Regions from separate parts of the Austwickia chelonae genome, predicted to be linked through region 1. Evidence: predicted binding sites of a transcription regulator. Region 1 holds the regulator's gene; each other region holds the start of a gene.

Region 1 (4,190 bases):
TGCTGTCAAGGCCATATGTCCGTGGTGCCCGACGCCGTCAGGCTCTCAACGTTGGCGTACCTGCGGCAGGCGAAGCCCTACCCCAGGCCGCTCAGAAAGGACATCGGCACGGAAGCGCACCAGTTTCGCCGGCCGACCCCCAGTGGCAGCCATCCGTCCACCGGTCTCCTCCACCAACTCCTCGGACTCGACCAGGCGTCGGAAATTCTGCTTGTGCAGCAAAGTCCCCGAGAACGCCTCCACCACCGTCTGCAACTGCCCCAGGGTGAAAGTCGGCGGCATCACCTCGAAGACCACCGGTCGGTACTGGATCGTCGACCTCAGCCGACTCATCGCCGTCGCCACCATCCGGCGATGATCCGAACGCATCGACCGCCCGGTCATCTCCCTCGCCTTCGCGAGATCTGTCGAGCCGCTCTCCGAGGTGCCGGCGCGCGCGGCACCGAGGGACTCCGGTAAAAGTCCTGCTTCCCAGAGCAGTTCGTAGCGGGCAAGGCAGTCCTCCGCATGCCAGGCCCGCTCCCCGTCGCCGAAAGCAAGTCGTAGCCGGGTCGACCGGTCAGCCACCACCTCGGCACGAGCCGCTGATCGAGCCCAGGTGGACAATCGGCCCCGCAGCTCGGCCAGGATCGTCTCCGTGCGAGCTCTGCGCCGGTCCTCCCAGGGGAAGAGCTCGTACCAGGGACACCAGCGTGCCGCACCGTCGGTCGGCGCGGTCGGGCGGGACAGTCCGATGTAGGACACCGAGATGACTCGTTCGTGCGCACCGATACGTTCCCGGTCCGCGAAGGTGTAGAGCTGTTCCACGAACCCCAACCGAAGCCCGGTCTGTTGTTCCACCCACGTCCGCAGCCCCGCTTGCAAGGAGCGGTGATCGGCCAACAGCGGGCCACTGGGCAAGGCGAGGACCCCGTCAGAGGCGCCGACGGTGAGAACCTGGGGGACGCCGGAATCGACCGTGGCGATGACGGCGACGACTTCGGTGGTCAGTAACTGGAGAGCCACAGGGTCAGCTTGGCACTCCAGTGCCTCAGTCGGGAATCCCGGAGGGGTCGACCGTCACGAAGTCGATCAGCTCTTCCACCGGTGCCAGGAGCTCGGGTTCCAGGTCGGTGTAACCGCGGACGCAGCTCAGGATCCGTCGCCATCCCTGAGCCACATCGGCCTGGGTCTGGTGCTCCCACCCCAGATGCGCCAGTATGCCGTGCTTCCAAGGGATCTCTCGAGGGACCTGGGGCCATGAACTCAGGCCCAGACGGGAGGGGCGGACCGCCTGCCAGATGTCCACATAGGGGTGGCCCAGGATCTTGATGTGCGCTCCCTGCGGACGCATCTCCTCGACCGCGGCGACCAGCCGCGACTCCTTGCTGCCAGGAACGAGATGGTCGACCAGCACGCCAAGTCGGCGTCGTGAGGTGGGGGCGAACTCCTGCACGTAGTCCGCCAGATGGTCGACCCCCTCGATGTACTCCACAGCCACGCCCTCGATCCGTAGATCGTCGCCCCAGATCTTCTCCACCAGCTCGGCGTCGTGGCGGCCCTCGACGAGGATCCGAGAGGCTCGGGCCACTCGGGCCGGGGCATCAGCGACGGCTCTCGAGCCGCTGGCCGTTCGAGAGGCTGCGTGTCGGCGTTCGGCCAGTTCGGCTACTTGCGGGGAGGCCGGCGGAGTCAGAGTGACCGGGAGCCCGTCGAGCAGGAAACCAGGCCCCAAGGGGAAGGCCCGGACGTGTCCTCGCCGGTCTTCCAGGTGCACCACGTACATGCCACCGGCTTTCTCCACGGTGACCACTGCGCCGCACCAACCTGTGGTGGCTTCCTCGACGACCAACCCCGGCTCGGCCTGCTGGTCGGTGGATCGGCCTCTCTTCGGCGTTCGCCAGTCACCGGTGAGCGGATCGATGTCATATCGAGAGTTCACGATCGGCATCGTAGACTGGCACTCGGTCGGTGCGAGTGCCAACGGTTGCGGGGGAGGTCACCTCGGCGGGTCCCATTGCGGGGCTCCATGTCGGGCAGTTCGCCGGTCAGGCGCCGGACCAGGGACGGTGTCAGGAGACGGTGGAAAGGAGGCCGCCATGAGTGAGGAACGCCGGATGGCAGTGCTGCGAGCCATCGTGCAGGACTATGTGCGTACCTCTGAGCCGGTGGGCAGCAAAGCTCTTTTGGACCGGCATGCGCTCGGGGTCTCTGCCGCGACGGTGCGCAATGACATGGCCGCACTCGAGGAGGAAGGGTTGATCACTGCACCGCACACGAGTGCAGGACGGATCCCCACCGACGCCGGTTACCGTCTTTTCGTCGATCAGCTTTCCGAGGTCAAACCACTGTCGGTGGCCGAACGGGCAGCGATCGCCGACTTCCTCTCCGGAGCCATCGACCTCGATGACGTGGTGGAGCGGACGGTTCGACTGCTCGCCTCGCTCACCCATCAGGTCGCGGTCATGCAGTATCCGTCGCTGACTCGCAGCTCGGTGCGACACATCGAACTGGTCGCGATCGGGCACGACCGGCTGATGGTGGTCCTCATCCTCACCACTGGACGGGTGGAACAACGGATCATCGAGTCGGACTGCGACCTGCGGACCGTGGCAGGCGAGGAACAACTCGCTGATCTGCGCTCCAGGTTCAACACCGAAGCTTGCGGACGAACCCTGCCCGACGCAGCGACCCGGCTGTCCATGTTGCCCGACGACCTGCAACCTCAATACCGCGATTTGGCCAGAGCGGTCGTGCGAGCCCTGGACGACGCACTCGTCGAGGAACGGGAGGAACGCGTGGTGATGGCGGGCACGGCCAATCTGGCACGCTTCTCACCGGATTTCCCATTGACCATCGGCCCTGTGCTGGAGGCGCTGGAGGAACATGTCGTCCTCCTGAAGCTCTTCGGTACGCTCGCCGCCGACGGACCTTCGTCAGGCGTTGCGGTGAGCATCGGGCGGGAGAATGATCATCTGGGGTTGTTGGGCACCTCTGTGGTGACCACCGGGTACGGTACGGGACGCGATGTGGTTGCCGGATTGGGCGTTCTCGGACCGACCCGCATGGACTATCCCACGACGATGGCCTGTGTCCGGAGCGTGGCGACCTATGTCAGCAAGATCCTTGCGTCCTGAGCGGACGTCATCCATGAACGACATCTTCGATATCGGCTGTCGGTCCGGCCCCTTGCCCGGCCCGTCGCCACAAGCCTTCAGGAAGGCCCTTTCGTGAACGACTACTACGCCGATCTGGGCGTCGGGCGGGAAGCCAGCCCGGAGGAGATCAAGCGCGCCTATCGCCGTCTGGCTCGCAAGCTCCACCCCGATGTCAACCCCGGAGCCGAGGCAGAGGCGCAGTTCAAGAAGATCAGCCAGGCCTATGACGTCCTGGGTGATGCCGAGAAGAAGCGGGCCTACGACATGGGCTCAGACCCCTACGGCGGTGCTGCCGGTGGCTTCGGTCAGGGTTTCAGCTTCAGCGACATCATGGATGCCTTCTTCGGGGGCGCGGCTACCGCACAACGAGGGCCACGGCCACGCCGTCAGCGTGGACAGGACGCGCTGGTGCCCCTCGAGGTCGACCTACAGACCGCTGTCTTCGGCGGGGAGAAGGATCTCACGGTGGACACCGCCGTGGAGTGCAACACCTGTCATGGGGAAGGAACCCAGACCGGTACCTCTGTGCGTCAGTGTGATGTCTGCCAGGGCCGAGGTGAGGTCCAGCAGGTGCAGCGGAGCTTCCTGGGACAGGTCATGACCAGCAGGCCGTGTACCGCCTGCCAGGGGTACGGCACGGTCATCCCCAGTCCCTGTTTCGAATGCTCGGGTCACGGCAGGGTCCGCACCCGGCGCACGCTGACCCTGCGGGTTCCTGCAGGGGTCGACTCCGGCACCCGCATCCAGCTCTCCGGTGAGGGCGAGATCGGCCCCGGTGCCGGACCAGCCGGTGACCTGTACGTCGAGGTACGGGTCGCAGCCCATGACGTCTTCACCCGTCGGGGAGACGACCTGCACTGCACTGCCGAGCTGCCGATGACTGCTGCCGCATTGGGCACCACGGTCACCCTGGAGACCTTCGACGGTCCGCAGGAGATCAGCATCCAAGCGGGCGCGCAGCCGGCCGAGGTGTTGACCCTCAAGGGAAAGGGTGTCACACATCTGCGAGGGACCGGCCGCGGTGATCTGCTCATCCACCTGGACGTCCGTACC
Region 2 (4,190 bases), 1.1 Mb from region 1:
TGGCCGGGTCGATGATGCCGGCCTCGATGAGGTCGACGTAGTCACCGGAGGCCGCGTTCAGGCCGTGTCCGGCGGGAAGGTTGCGCACCTTCTCCGCCACGACGCCGCCTTCGAGGCCGGCGTTGATCGCGATCTGCTTCAGCGGGGCCTCGATGGCCACCTTGACGATGTTCGCACCGGTGGCCTCGTCGCCCTCCAGGGCGAGCTTGCCGAACGCTGCGTCGCCGGCCTGGATGAGCGCCACGCCACCACCGGCGATGATGCCCTCCTCGACAGCTGCCTTCGCGTTGCGGACAGCGTCCTCGATGCGGTGCTTGCGCTCCTTGAGCTCGACCTCGGTCGCTGCGCCGGCCTTGATGACGGCCACGCCACCGGCGAGCTTCGCCAGGCGCTCCTGCAGCTTCTCACGGTCGTAGTCGCTGTCGGAGCGCTCGATCTCGACGCGGATCTGGTTCACCCGGCCGGCGATCTGGTCGGCGTCGCCGCCGCCCTCGACGATGGTCGTCTCGTCCTTGGTGACGACGACCTTACGGGCGGTGCCCAGCATGTCGAGCTCGGTGGACTCCAGCTTGAGGCCCACTTCCTCGGAAATGACCTGGCCACCGGTGAGGATGGCGATGTCACCGAGCATGGCTTTGCGGCGGTCGCCGAAGCCCGGGGCCTTCACGGCGCAGACCGAGATGTTGCGACGCAGGTGGTTCAGCACCAGGGTGGCCAGGGCCTCGCCCTCGACGTCCTCGGCGATGATCAGCAGCGGCTTGCCGGCCTGCTTGGTCTTGTCCAGAACCGGGATGAGGTCCTTGATGGAGCCGATCTTGGAGTTGGCGATGAGGACGTACGGGTCTTCCATCACCGCTTCCATGCGCTCGGGGTCGGTGACGAAGTAACCCGAGATGTAGCCCTTGTCGAAGCGCATACCCTCGGTGAGCTCCAGCTCGAGACCGAAGGTGTTCGACTCCTCGACGGTGATGACGCCTTCCTTGCCGACCTTGTCCATGGCCTCGGCGATCATCTCGCCGATCTGGGTGTCAGCAGCGGAGATCGACGCAGTCGCGGCGATCTGCTCCTTGGTCTCGACGTCCTTGGCCATGTCGAGCAGCTCGTCGGAGACAGCCTGGGTGGCCTTCTCGATGCCACGCTTGAGCGCCATCGGGTTGGCGCCGGCGGCCACATTGCGCAGCCCCTCACGCACGAGAGCCTGAGCGAGGACGGTAGCGGTCGTCGTGCCGTCACCGGCGACGTCGTCCGTCTTCTTGGCGACCTCCTTGACCAGCTCGGCGCCGATCTTCTCGTAGGGGTCGTCGAGTTCGATCTCCTTGGCGATCGAGACACCGTCGTTCGTGATGGTGGGTGCGCCCCACTTCTTCTCGAGGACGACATTGCGGCCCTTCGGGCCCAGGGTGACCTTCACGGCGTCTGCGAGCTGGTTCATACCGCGCTCGAGGCCGCGACGGGCCTCCTCGTCGAAGGCGATGATCTTGGCCATTGTCGGTGGTTTCCTCCCACGCGAACGGAATCTGGCGACCGGGGCACGGCGCCCGCGACGGACGGTCCGGGAGGCCGACGCGCCGTTCGCGCCGCCCGACCCCGGGCCTCACCGGCACCGGTCAGGACTGTGGTGTTCTCACGTCTCGATGCCCGGCCTGTTATCACTCGGACACTGAGAGTGCTAAGTCCATGATTAGCACTCGACCAGGGCGAGTGCAAATGACCAGGCGACCTTCCGGCGCGCCCGAGGAGAATGCCACCCGATCCGAATTCATTCGGAATCCGACTCTGTTCCTGGACAGCCCAGGTTCGGCTCTGCCCCAGACCCTCGGTGACGATGTCTCCGGAGTCGGCGTGGCCCAGTTCACGCCGCGACACCGTCGCAGAGCGATCCCCCGGTGTTAGCGTCCTCGCGAACCCGTTTCACTCAGGAGAGACGCCGATGACGCCGTACCCGCATCTCCTCGCCCCGCTCGATCTCGGATTCACCACCCTGCGGAACCGGGTGGTGATGGGCTCCATGCACACCGGCCTCGAGGACTCCCCGACCACCTTCGACGACCTCGCCGAGCTCTATGCCGAACGAGCGATCGGCGGCGTCGGGCTCATCGTCACCGGAGGTTTTGCCCCGACACCCGAAGGATCGCTCTACCCCGGCGCCGGAGCCATGTACGCCCCCCGGCACATCGCACGGCACCGGACCATCACCGATGCCGTGCACGCCCACGACGCCAAAATCCTGCTGCAAGTGCTCCACTCCGGACGGTACGGACACCATCCGTTGATCGTCTCCTCGTCCCGGATCAAGGCACCCATCTCGGCTTTCACCCCCCTCGCACTGTCCGAGACCGGCATCCGCCGTCAGATATCCGGGTTCGCCACCGCCGCAGAATGCGCGCGAGAGGCCGGATACGACGGCATCGAGATCATGGGTAGCGAGGGCTACCTGTTGAACCAGTTCCTCGCCGAACGCACCAACCACCGCCAGGACGACTGGGGCGGCGATCCACGCCGACGACGACGCCTCGTCGAAGAGGTCGTCGCCGCAGCTCGCACAGCAGCAGGGCCCGACTTCATCATCCAGTACCGACTCTCCATGGTGGACCTGGTGGAAGGCGGACAGAGCTGGGAAGAAGTCGTCGAGACCGCCCAAGCGGTGGAAGCCGCCGGAGCCACCCTGATCAACACCGGCATCGGCTGGCACGAAGCCCGTATACCCACCATCGTGACTTCCGTACCGCGGGCAGCCTTCGCAGAGGTCACCGCCGATCTGCGCCAGCAGGTCCACATCCCGGTCATTGCCTCGAACCGCATCAATGACCCCGATGTGGCCGAACACATCCTGGCCAGCGGTCAAGCCGACCTGGTCTCCATGGCCAGGCCGTTCCTGGCCGACCCCCACTGGGTGGCCAAAGCCGCCACTGACCGCGCCCAGGAGATCAACACCTGCATCGCCTGCAACCAGGCCTGCCTCGATCACACCTTCGTCGGCAAACCGGTCTCCTGCCTGGTGAACCCCCGAGCAGGGCGTGAGCGCAGCCTGCGGATCATCCCGACCATCCGCCGTAAGAAGATCGCTGTCGTCGGGGCAGGGGTGGCTGGGCTCGCTGCTGCCACCACGCTGGCCGAACGCGGACATCAGGTCGATCTCTACGAGTCCTCCGAACGGGTCGGTGGCCAGTTCGAGCTGGCCGCGCAGATCCCCGGGAAAGAAGAGTTCGCCGAGACCATCCGCTATTTCAACCGTCGGCTCGAGAGCACTGGTGTCCGGCTGCGGTTGAACACCCGGGCCGAGACGACGTCCCTCATCGGGAACGGGTACGACGATGTCGTTCTCGCCACTGGGGTGAGTCCGAGAGTTCCCCAGATCCCGGGTATCGACCGGGTCGATGTCATCACCTACGCCCAGCTGTTGTCCGGCGAGCGCACCGCAGGGCGCCGGGTGGCCGTCCTGGGCGCTGGGGGCATCGGTGTGGACGTCAGCGAGTACCTCACCCATCGGGAGTCGACTGCGCTGGATCTCACCGCGTGGCGGCGGGAATGGGGGGTGGGCGACCATCGCACCGTCCCGGGTGGCCTACAGCAGCCTCAGCCTTCGTCCAGTCCTCGCGAGGTCTATCTCCTGCAGCGCAAGGTCACTCCGATCGGCCGGGGGCTGGGCAAGACCACCGGTTGGGTGCATCGGGCTTCGCTGCGTGCCAAGAAGGTGACCTTGATTCCCGGGGTCACCTATGAACGGATCGACGATCAGGGGCTGCACATCACGGTGCCCGGGCCTCGGCCTGCCGGGGCACAGCCGGGCGGCGTCCCCGGGCTGTGGGCCGGGGCCACGACGGCAGTGGCCGGGGTGGCCTCCGCCGTACGCCCGGCGCTGACTGCCGCCGGTCAGCTCGGTGGGCTGGCGTTGGCTCGTCTGCCCCGTGTTCCTCGGTCCTACGCCGAGAAAGGGATCGACCGAGTGTCCTCTCTCGGTAGCGATCTATCCGGCCGGGTCGAGAGCACCCGGTCACGTTGGGGGTTGGTCGCCCCTGTTCCGGAAGTGCCTCGGAAGGCGCAGACCCTCAAGGTGGACACCGTGGTGATCTGCACCGGACAGGAGTCGGTACGTGAGCTCGTGGACCCGCTCGTCGAAGCAGGGGTGAGGGTCCATGTCATCGGAGGTGCCGATGTGGCCGCCGAGCTGGATGCGAAGCGGGCCATCG
Region 3 (4,190 bases), 710 kb from region 1:
CGGCGTCGAGGGTGATACCGCGTTTCTTGATGGTGAGGCGCCCGATGTCCTGGCTCCGGAGCCAGTGACGCAGCGTCTTGTGCTGTAGAGGCATCGCGGCGCTGATCTGGTATCGCCGCGCGTAAGCGACCTCGGAGGGGCTCGCTGCGGTCACATAACCGGCTCCTGCGGCGAGTTCTGTTCCGTCGGTGGCGGCGACGAGAGCACCGGTGAGCCCGGCGCGGACAACGGCTTTGTCCGGGTCCCAGATCCAGTCGCCTTCGGAGGGGGCCGCCGTGGCGGTGGGGCGATCCTGGCCGGGAAGGGCATCGCGTTCGGTGAGGGTGATGTCGACGGCGGGGGCACTGCCGTCGGCCGACGGCGGGCGCAGGACCAGAGCGCTCCGGCCTGCTTCGGTGACCAGTGGGCCCCACCACAGAGTGCATTCGAGGACTTCTCCGGCGTAGGAGGTCCACTGGGCTTCGCAGCCTGCCGGGACGGCGGAGTGGGCGAGGGAGGGACTGAGCTTGGCCCCGGTGGCGGGGACTCGGGCGGCGGTCTCCACCAGGGTGTTGAAGGAGGGGGTGAGCTCGTCGAGACGGAAGGTGCGGCGGGTCCGTCCTTGGGCGTCGTGACGTCCGGGGCTGCGGCGGGCCGGATCGAACCAGGCGCCGTCGGTAAGCGCGGTGATCTCGTCGGCGATCGCGGCGGCATCACCGACGCGGGTGCGGGAATCGGGGAAGTAGCGCAGGTTGGTCCCGGCGATGGCGGCGGTGGCGGGGTCCTGGTCGACGGCGGTGACCTGTAGTCCCAGTGCGGACATGGCCATGGCGTCGGCGCCGATCCCGCAGCCGAGGTCCCAGACATGTTCGATCCCGGCTTGGCGGTATCGGGAGGCATGCCGAGCGCCCAGCTCGAGGCGAGTGGCTTGTTCGAGCCCGTCGGAGGTGAAGAGCATCCCGGCGGCGAAGTCGCCGAGTTTTCCTTGGGCTCGGGCCCGTAGACGGCATTGGGTGAGTGCGGCCGAGACCAGCTCGGGGTCGTATCCGGCTTCGCGGAGGGACGCGCCCAGGTGGAGCGCGGTGGCGTCGTCATAGGGCGGGAGCGAGCTGAGTAAGGCCCATCCTTCGGGGGAGAGCAGTTTTTCGACGACGCCTATATCCATGGTGTTCATCCTGCCGCACCCGGTACGGCTCCGGCTCATGCCCTGGCCGACGGCGTGGGGTGCGTCGGGTCGGTGAGCCGTGGTGGGCCTGTCCCGCTGGGTGACAGATCCGTGGTCCTGAGGGGTGGTGAGGCGAGTTCTCCTCGGGGACGGGCGGTCCGAGGAATATGCGGCAGTTTGAGCGCGTGACGCTCCGTGTTGGCACTCGAGTTGACCGAGTGCTAAGGCCGGGCCTAAATTCGCTTTAGCACTCCATGCGGGCAAGTGCTAATAGCAGTCGTCCGCAGCGGAGTGGATCAAGATCGCTTCCGTACAGCGTGCTTGGCGACCCCCGCGACGGCGTCAGGTGTGCGCAGGGAGCAGCCCATCAGTCCACCCGTGCCCCAGGCGGGCACGGCCGAAGCGAAAGGTTCCTACCGTGTCGGTTTCCATCAAGCCGCTCGAGGACCGCATCGTCGTCAAGTCCAGCGAGGCCGAGCAGACCACCGCATCCGGACTGGTCATCCCGGACACTGCCAAGGAGAAGCCCCAGGAGGGCGAGGTCCTCGCCGTGGGCCCCGGGCGTGTCGACGACAACGGCAACCGCATCCCGCTCGACGTCAAGGTCGGCGACAAGGTCATCTACAGCAAGTACGGCGGCACCGAGGTCAAGTTCTCGGGCGAGGAGTTCCTCATCCTCTCCGCTCGCGACGTTCTCGCGATCGTCGAGCGCTGAACCGCTCGTAGGCAAGACCTCTGACGGCGCCCCGGCCCACCTTCCACCAGGTGCGCGCCGGGGCGTGCGTCGTTCGTGAGATCCCCTGGTCGGTGAATCCGGCCTCCAGACTGCAGAGAGAAGGATTGACATGGCCAAGGAGCTGGAGTTCAACGATTCCGCCCGTAAGGCGCTGGAGCGGGGAGTCGACGCCCTCGCCAACACCGTCAAGGTGACCCTCGGTCCGAAGGGTCGCAACGTGGTTATCGACAAGTCGTGGGGTGCACCCACGATCACGAACGACGGTGTGACGATCGCGCGTGAGGTCGAGCTCGAGGACTCCTACGAGAACTTGGGTGCGCAGCTCGCCAAGGAGGTCGCCACCAAGACGAATGACATCGCCGGTGACGGAACCACCACTGCGACCGTGCTGGCCCAGGCCATGGTCAAGGAAGGCCTGCGCAATGTCGCCGCAGGTGCCGCCCCCTCGGGGCTGAAGAAGGGGATGGATGCTGCGGTGGCCGCAGTGTCCGACAAGCTGCTGGCCAACGCGCGTGAGGTCGAGGGCAAGACCGAGATCGCCCAGGTCGCTGCGCTCTCTGCGCAGGACGCCACCATCGGTGAGCTGATCGCCGAGGCCTTCGACAAGGTCGGCAAGGACGGGGTCATCACGGTCGAGGAGTCCCAGACCGCTTCGACCGAGCTCGAGTTCACCGAGGGTATGCAGTTCGACAAGGGCTACCTCTCGCCGTACTTCGTGACCGACTCCGAGCGGATGGAAGGCGTCCTGGAGGACTGCTACATCCTGATCAACTCGGGCAAGATCTCCAGCGTCCAGGACCTCCTGCCGCTGCTGGAGAAGATTGCCGGGGCGAAGAAGCCGCTGCTGGTCATCGCGGAGGACGTCGAGGGTGAGGCCCTGTCCACCCTGGTGCTCAACCGGATGCGTGAGGTCCTGAAGGTCATCGCCGTCAAGGCGCCCGGCTTCGGCGACCGCCGTAAGGCGATGCTGCAGGACATGGCGATCCTCACCGGCGCCACCGTGATCTCCGAGGAGGTCGGCCTGAAGCTGGACGCCGCAGGCCTCGACATGCTGGGTGTCGCCCGCCGCGTCGTCGTCTCCAAGGACAACACCACCATCGTCGAGGGAGGCGGCCAGCAGGACGAGGTCGACGCCCGCGTCGCCCAGATCAAGCAGGAGATCGAGCGTAGCGACTCCGACTGGGACCGTGAGAAGCTCCAGGAACGTCTCGCCAAGCTCGCCGGTGGCGTCTGCGTCATCAAGGTCGGTGCGCACACCGAGGTCGAGCTCAAGGAGAAGAAGCACCGCATCGAGGACGCCATCTCGGCGACTCGGGCAGCCATCGAAGAAGGCATCGTCGCTGGTGGAGGAACGGCACTGGTGCACGCCTCCGAGGCCATCGACGGGCTGGAGCTCTCCGGCGACGAGGCCACCGGAGCGGCGATCATCAAGAAGGCTGCCGCCGAGCCGCTGCGCTGGATCGCCGAGAACGCGGGCATGGAGGGTTATGTCGCCGTTGCCAAGGTGCGCGAGCTGCCGACCGGCCAGGGCCTGAACGCAGCCACCGGCGTCTACGGCGACCTGATGGCGGCCGGAGTCATCGACCCGGTCAAGGTCACGCGTTCCGCGCTGCGCAATGCTGCGTCGATCGCGTCCATGGTCTTGACCACCGACACCCTGGTCGTGGAGAAGAAGGTCGAAGAGCCTGCTGCGGCAGCAGGCCACGGTCATGGCCACGGCCACTGACCTGAGGTGACGACCGACGGATGGCCCGCCCCCGGAGTCGGGGGCGGGCCATCCGTTGCTCTGACTGCGGGTTAGGCTGGAACAGTCGAGGGTCAGCTCGCTGCGGGAACCTGTCTCTCGGTGAGGTGGATGGACTCTCGCTCGTCCTCGGTGAGGGCTCCCCAGACTCCGTAGGGTTCTCGGACCTTCAGGGCATGGGCGCGGCACTCGATCAGGACCGCACACCGCCGGCAGACGTTCTTGGCCGCTTCGTCGCGGCGTCTGCGGGCGGAGCCACGTTCACCTTCTGGATGGAAGAAGACATCGGGGTCCGATGTCCGGCACCTGCCGGCGAACTGCCATTCCCACTGGTCGGCTAGGGGTCCGGGCAGCCTCGATATCTCGGCCACGATGTCTCCTTATGGGTGAGGGTCCACCAGGTTGCCGCGTTCTGGTCGGCGTCTGGCAAGGTGAATGAGAGAATCTCTCTTCATCGGTAGTCGGACGCACGCCCGACCGGGCGTCATGTCACGGGATACCCGCTGAGGGGTGGGCCAAAACCTCTGGTAGGAAGAAAGACCTGCCCATGAGCCAACAGTCAGGAG

Evidence for each region. The regulator HrcA, encoded in region 1, represses chaperone genes, less so after heat shock. The targets are predictions, from matches to a motif close to TTNGCACTCGNNNNNNNCGAGTGCNAA.
Region 2: the regulator HrcA is predicted to act here: its motif matches at 1,682-1,708, upstream of groL (chaperonin GroEL).
Region 3: the regulator HrcA is predicted to act here: its motif matches at 1,343-1,369, upstream of groES (co-chaperone GroES).

The regions. Positions count from the first base shown of each region.
Region 1 covers NZ_CP031447.1:1,350,144-1,354,333, forward strand. The annotation lists gene DX923_RS05980 (NUDIX hydrolase) at 46-1,005, opposite strand; gene DX923_RS05985 (DUF3097 domain-containing protein) at 1,031-1,921, opposite strand; gene hrcA (heat-inducible transcriptional repressor HrcA) at 2,079-3,116, shown strand; gene dnaJ (molecular chaperone DnaJ) at 3,210-4,190, shown strand, end outside.
Region 2 covers NZ_CP031447.1:2,414,812-2,419,001, forward strand. The annotation lists gene groL (chaperonin GroEL) at 1-1,486, opposite strand, end outside; gene DX923_RS10680 (2,4-dienoyl-CoA reductase FMN-binding domain-containing protein) at 1,931-4,190, shown strand, end outside.
Region 3 covers NZ_CP031447.1:644,446-648,635, forward strand. The annotation lists gene DX923_RS02880 (class I SAM-dependent methyltransferase) at 1-1,153, opposite strand, end outside; gene groES (co-chaperone GroES) at 1,563-1,859, shown strand; gene groL (chaperonin GroEL) at 1,990-3,606, shown strand; gene DX923_RS02895 (WhiB family transcriptional regulator) at 3,699-3,995, opposite strand.